Regions from separate parts of the Variovorax sp. YR266 genome, predicted to be linked through region 2. Evidence: riboswitches for the same ligand, from Rfam matches in the RefSeq annotation. Region 2 holds a riboswitch; the other holds the start of a gene.
The links. A riboswitch is a leader RNA that binds a small molecule or an ion and turns the genes downstream of it on or off. The one in region 2 is predicted to bind glycine.
Positions count from the first base shown of each region.

Region 1: it holds a riboswitch for glycine, as region 2 does, so the genes downstream of both, BLW48_RS25950 (D-amino acid dehydrogenase) here and gcvT (glycine cleavage system aminomethyltransferase GcvT) in region 2, are expected to answer to the same signal.

Region 1 covers NZ_FNPM01000011.1:115,164-118,159, forward strand. The annotation lists gene BLW48_RS25945 (hypothetical protein) at 1-827, shown strand, start outside; gene BLW48_RS25950 (D-amino acid dehydrogenase) at 806-2,125, opposite strand; glycine riboswitch at 2,218-2,334, opposite strand; glycine riboswitch at 2,338-2,438, opposite strand; gene rfbB (dTDP-glucose 4,6-dehydratase) at 2,555-2,996, shown strand, end outside.
Region 2 covers NZ_FNPM01000005.1:447,254-450,249, reverse strand. The annotation lists gene gcvP (aminomethyl-transferring glycine dehydrogenase) at 1-55, opposite strand, end outside; gene gcvH (glycine cleavage system protein GcvH) at 107-478, opposite strand; gene gcvT (glycine cleavage system aminomethyltransferase GcvT) at 537-1,709, opposite strand; glycine riboswitch at 1,755-1,867, opposite strand; glycine riboswitch at 1,880-1,970, opposite strand; gene BLW48_RS16495 (hypothetical protein) at 2,004-2,567, opposite strand; gene BLW48_RS16490 (L,D-transpeptidase Cds6 family protein) at 2,666-2,996, opposite strand, start outside.

The DNA of each region.
Region 1 (2,996 bases), on a different contig from region 2:
CCGAAAATATTGAATTCTTCGCAGGAATTTCATCGGGCGCATTAACTGAAGCGGAGTATTTTGGTCGCCGAAAAGAAATGCTCGCCGAGCCAGATAGAAATAACGCCGCGCATCTTCCAGATGGATGTACGGATTGGATTCCCGTTGGAAGCGAAATTGCCTCCCTTCCTGTGATGAGGGACATCGTCGGCCGAGTGCGCCTGCCGTTCTTTCTGATGCCCCGGAAGCGCTATTCCACAGTCATGTCGGCTGCAAACGCGGACATGGTGGATCGGGCATTCGGGTTTCGCTGGGGCCTTCAGCTCGACGCCGCGGGACTGCGCTCGAGCCCGAAGGTGGCGCTGGGCGAAGATGTCCAGTTCGGAAGCGGGAGCCCCTATGCGGGGGGGCTGTTGTCCGGCTGGCACGAGCCGGAAGTCTGGGGTGTTTGGAGTTCGGGGGAGAAGGCTGCCTTGCTGTTCGTGCTCGACACCACGAAGCTCCCTGCAACCGGGCAGCTACGAACTAGCGTGGCGGGTGCACTCTATCAACCGAGCGGGAGCACGCGGGTTGCACTGGAGGTCCAAATCAATGGCAGGGCTTGCCAGGCTGCCAGGGCGGGCGATTCACTGACCTTGTCCTGCGATCTGGATGTGCAGCAATTGCGCGCCAGGCCGTTCCTGGCTGTCGAGCTTGTCGTGAGCGGCGCCCACCGGCCTTGCGACATATCCGAAAGCGTCGACGCCCGCTGCCTCGGCTTCGGACTTCGGCTGTTGAAGGCCGAAGTGGTCGTGGCGAATGACAGTGAGGCTGCGAGCGTCTCGCTTCAGGATGCGCTTGTGGAGTGAGCGCGAGCCGCACCGGTGCGGCTCGCGGGAGCGATACCCGTGAACGCGAAATCCACCTCAGGCGCCAGCCCGCTCACGATCCGCGCGATCGACTTGCCCGAGCCGCAGGCATGCGTCCAGCCGAGCGTGCCGTGGCCCGTGTTGAGGAACAGGTTCGGCAGCCTGGTCTTGCCGATCAGCGGCACGTTGCTCGGCGTGGCGGGGCGCAGGCCGGTCCAGAACTGGGCCTGCGTGGTGTCGCCGGCGCCGGGGAACAGCTCTTCGACGCGGCGCACGATGGCCTCGCAGCGCACGCGGTTCAGGTCGCGGTCATAGCCGTTGAGCTCGGCCGTGCCGGCAATGCGCAGGCGGTCGCCCGACTCCGAGGTGTAGCGCGAGAACACGAGCTTGAATTCGTCATCCGTCAGCGAGACCTGGTGGGCCTTCGACGCGTCCTTGACGGGCAGCGTCACCGAATAGCCTTTGGCCGGGTAGATCGGCAGGCGAATGCCCAGCGGCGCGGCATACAGCGGGCTCAATGAACCCATTGCCAGCACGAAGGCGTCGCCGCGGATGCGCTGGAAGCGGCCTTCGCTATCGGTGGCTTCGACGTGATCGATGCTGCCGCCGGCTTCGCGCAGCGCGGTCACGGTGTGGCTCATCAGGAACTTCACGCCCGCCGCGGTGGCCAGGCCCACCAGTTCGCGCGCGAAGCGGTTGGCGTCGCCGGACTCGTCCTCGGCCGTGTAGGTGGCGCCGGCCAGCTTCGGGCGGATGTGGGCGAGGGCGGGCTCGATCTTCACGGCTTCGTCGGCCGAGATGACCTGGCGTTCGCAGCCCAGGGCGCGCATCTGCTCGGCGGGCGCGAGGGCGCCGTCGAACTCTTTTTGCGTCGTGTAGAAGTGCAGGATGCCCTGCGTGCGCTGGTCGTAGTTCAGGCCGGTGTCGCGGCGCAACTGTTGCAACATCGAGCGGCTGTATGTTCCGAGACGCACGATCTGCTCGATGTTGTGGCGGGTGCGCGCCGGCGTGCATTCGCGCAGGAACTGGAGGCCCCAGAGCCACTGGCGCATGTCGGCGCGGATGCGGAACAGCAGCGGGGCGTCTTCCTTGCCCAGCCATTGCAGCACCTTGAGCGGTGCGCTGGGGTTGGCCCAGGGCTCGGCGTGGCTGACGGAGATCTGCCCACCGTTGGCGAAGCTGGTTTCGGCGGCCGGGGTGGCCTGCCGGTCGATCACGGTCACTTCGTGGCCGAGTTGCTGGAGGTAGTAAGCCGAGGTCACGCCGAGCAGGCCGGCGCCAAGAACGATCACGCGCATTTCAAGTACCTTTGAGGTTGCAGCGCTTGAACGACGGGCGTGGTGTGCTATTGAATAAATAGCAAAGCAACCGGACGACCGTAGTCCAAGTTGCCGCTCCCCCTGTCCTCGGTACCTGAGAGATTCACCCGCTGCGCCCGCAGAGGGTTTGCTCCTTCGGTGCATCACGACCACGTTGGGCGGTGTGATGGCTCTCCAGACGGCGTTTCAGTTGGTGCAGTACAGGTCCCTTGTTCGGACCGACCTGAGCGTTTATGGGAGTTTGCGCCTTCGGTAGGGCCACCGGGGTGGCCCGCTCTCCTGCAGTGGGGCGATTGTAGGCGGGGCTTGCGCGGGCGCCAACCTTTGATTTCTCTCCTCTGGCCGAATGGGATAATCGCCTGTTGATTTGCCGCAAGGCGATCGTTCCATATATCAGCAGGGGACTTCATGATCCTGGTTACCGGCGGCGCTGGCTTCATTGGCGCCAATTTCGTACTCGACTGGATCGCCAACGGCGACGAGCCGGTCGTGAACCTCGACAAGCTGACCTACGCAGGCAACCTCGAGACCCTCGCGTCGCTCAAGGGCAACCCGAAACACATCTTCGTGCAGGGCGACATCGGCGACAGCGCCCTCATCGACCGCCTGCTGGCTGAGCACAAGCCGCGTGCAGTCGTGAACTTCGCCGCCGAATCGCACGTGGACCGCTCCATCCACGGCCCCGAAGACTTCGTGCAGACCAACGTGCTTGGCACCTTCCGCCTGCTCGAATCCGTGCGCGGCCACTGGAGCGCGCTGCCAGCCGAGCAGAAGACGGCCTTCCGCTTCCTGCACGTGTCCACCGACGAGGTCTACGGCTCGCTGTCGAAGACCGACCCCGCCTTCACCG
Region 2 (2,996 bases):
GGAATTCTTCGGCGTTCTCTAGTTCTTGCAAAGAGGGAAGGGCGGGCGTCGGCATGGCGGTGAGGGCTCGGGGAGAAGAAGGAAGGTGGCTGAGGAACTCAGCGGATCAGGATTCGGCGGCGAACTTGTCGTAGGAGGCCGCGTCCAGCAGGGCGTCGAGCTGCGCGGGCTCGCTCAGCTTGACCTTGAAGAACCAGCCGGCGGCCAGCGGATCGCTGTTGGCGAGCGACGGGTCGGCGCGCAGGGCCTCGTTCACTTCAGTGATCTCGCCCGACACGGGCATGAACACGTCGGCCGCGGCCTTGACCGATTCGACGACGCCGGCAACTTCGCCTTGCGCAAAGGTCTTGCCGACTTCGGGCAGGTCGACGAACACCACGTCGCCCAGCGCGTCCTGCGCATGCACGGTGATGCCGACGGTGGCTGCGTCGCCTTCGGCCGACACCCATTCGTGGTCCTTGGTGTACTTGATGCTCATGGAAAACTCCTCGTGGAAAAAATGAATCGGGGTGCAGAGCCTAGCCTGTCGACCAGGCTCAGCCGCGGTAGTAGCGGGTGGGCACGAAAGGCATCGTCGAGACTTCCATCGGCACCGGCTTGCCGCGCACGATGGCCTGCACGCGCGTGCCCGGCTCGGCGAAGGCGGTGGCCACGTAGCCCATGGCGATGCAGCGGTCGGCCGTCGGGCCGAGCAGGCCGCTGGTGACGATGCCGATGTCATGGCCTTCGAAAGATTGCAGCACCGTGCCGTCGCGCACCGGAATGCGTTCGAGGGCGACGAGGCCCACGCGCTTGCGCTTCAGCGTGTCGTGGTCGGTGTGGCCGGCGGCGCCTGCGGTCGCGACGGCGAGCTGCGCGAGGATCTTTGCCGCGCCAGGAAAGCCGCCTTCGCGCGCGCCGCCCGTGCGGCGCACCTTCTGCATCGCCCAGTTGAGCGAGGCCTCGACAGGCGTGGTGGTGGTGTCGATGTCGTTGCCGTAGAGGCAAAGCCCGGCTTCGAGTCGCAGCGAATTGCGCGCGCCCAGGCCGATGGGCTTGACCTCGGGCTGGGCCAGCAGCAGGCGGGCCAGCGCCTCGGCGTCCTTGGCGGCCACCGAGATCTCGAAGCCGTCTTCGCCGGTGTAGCCGCTGCGGGTGACGAAGGCGGCAATGCCGCCGATCTGCACCGCACCGCCCGTCATGAACACGAAGCGCTCGATGCCGGGCGACAGCCGCGCCAGCGTGGCCGCGGCCTGCGGGCCCTGCAGCGCGAGCAGGGCGTGGTCGGGCAGGGGCTGCACTTGGCAGCGGCTGCCGATCTTCTGCTGGATGTGGGCGATGTCGGCCACCTTGCAGGCGCCGTTGACGATCACGAAGATCGAGCCGTTGCCTTCATTGAAGAACATCAGGTCGTCGAGGATGCCGCCTTCGTCGTTCAGCAGCAGGCCGTAGCGCTGCTTGCCGGCGGGCAGGTCGATCACGTCGACTGGCATCAGGGTTTCGAAGGCGGCCGCGGCGTCGGGGCCGACGAGGCGCAGCTGGCCCATGTGGGAAATGTCGAACAGGCCGGCCGCATCGCGCGTGTGCTTGTGCTCGGCCATCAGGCCGGCGGGGTACTGCACCGGCATCGAATAGCCGGCAAAGGGGACCATGCGGGCACCGAGCTCCACGTGGAGGTCGTGCAGCGGCGTCTTGAGAAGTTCGGTAGCGGGGGCGGAAGAAGCAGCCACGGGGCACTCCAAAGGGGCAGACGAAATCCATGACGCAAGCCATGGGCCACCCCTGCTGTCCGCTTTACCTGAGAGATTCGCCCCACGATCGGGGTTTGCTCCTTCGGTGGGCCGATGGGCAGTTTTCACTGCAACGGCCTCTCTCCAGCAAGGAAACGCCGGTGTTCACCGGCGCCTTGTCAGTCCTTTTGCCTGAGCGTTCGGGAAACCCCTGCGCCTTCGGCGGCCCCGGCACGCGGGGCTCTCTCCTGACCCTGGCGAGTGTAGTGGATCGCGCGGGGCCGGGGTTTTGCGTCAGTGGATGATTTCGGCCGGCGGCAGCAGCTTGTCGATGCGCTCACGCAGCGATTCGGCCCGCTCTACCCCGGCGGTTTTCTCGATCTCGGTGAGCATCAGCGCGGCGATGGTCAGCATCGCCTCGCGGTCTCGGGCCTCGCGCAGGGCGTCGCGCATCTGCAGCGCGAACTTCGGGTCGCGCCGCACGAACATGCGCTCGCAGATGTCGAACAGGAACATACGCGTGGTGGCCAGCGAGCGCTTGCCGTCGAAGGTGTCGGCCGAGGTGGTGGCGACCTGGATCGGCTCGGCGGCGGCGATAGGCGCGGGCCGGGCGGGGGCCGCTGCCGGTGCGGGCGCCGGTGCCGCAGCAGCAGCAGCTTGTGGGGCCTGCAGGTAGCCCCGCTGCACCAGCGCCTGGATCGCCTGTTCGGCTTCAACCCGGTTGGAGAACAGCGGACTGAAGTCGGTCAGCGAGCGCCGGCCATCGGCCATCAGCAGCAGGGCGCGCTCACGCTGGCTGAGCGTGCGCTGTCCGCCCTGGAGTTCGTCGCGCGCCTTGTCGGTCTTGGTGGGAAACATGGCAGCCACAGCTTTCGGGAATCGAGGGCTGCAGCATCGTTGCAAGTGGTGACATCTTCATGAACCGTTTGCCTTACAGGGGCAATCGCGGCTGGCCTTCAGCCCGCGCTTTCCTTGCGTATGAGCCACTGGTTGCCCACGCGCTGCAATTCCAGCGTCTTGCGGCTCTTCTCGCGCAGCTTGTCGGCGCTGTAGGTCTGTTGAAAGCTTGCGCTGGCCGCCTGCCCCTGGACGCTGATGACCAGGCTGTCGATGCTCACGCTGATGGTCGTCTTGTCGGAAATGCGCGCGCGGCGGTCCGCCTCCCAGGCCTTGCGGTCCTGGCCTCGGGGCGGCGTGAAGTCGGGTGCATAGGCGGCCAGGTAGCGCACCACGTCCCGGGCTGACCAGGCCGCGGCCCAGGCGCGCACGGCGGCTTCGACTTCGCGG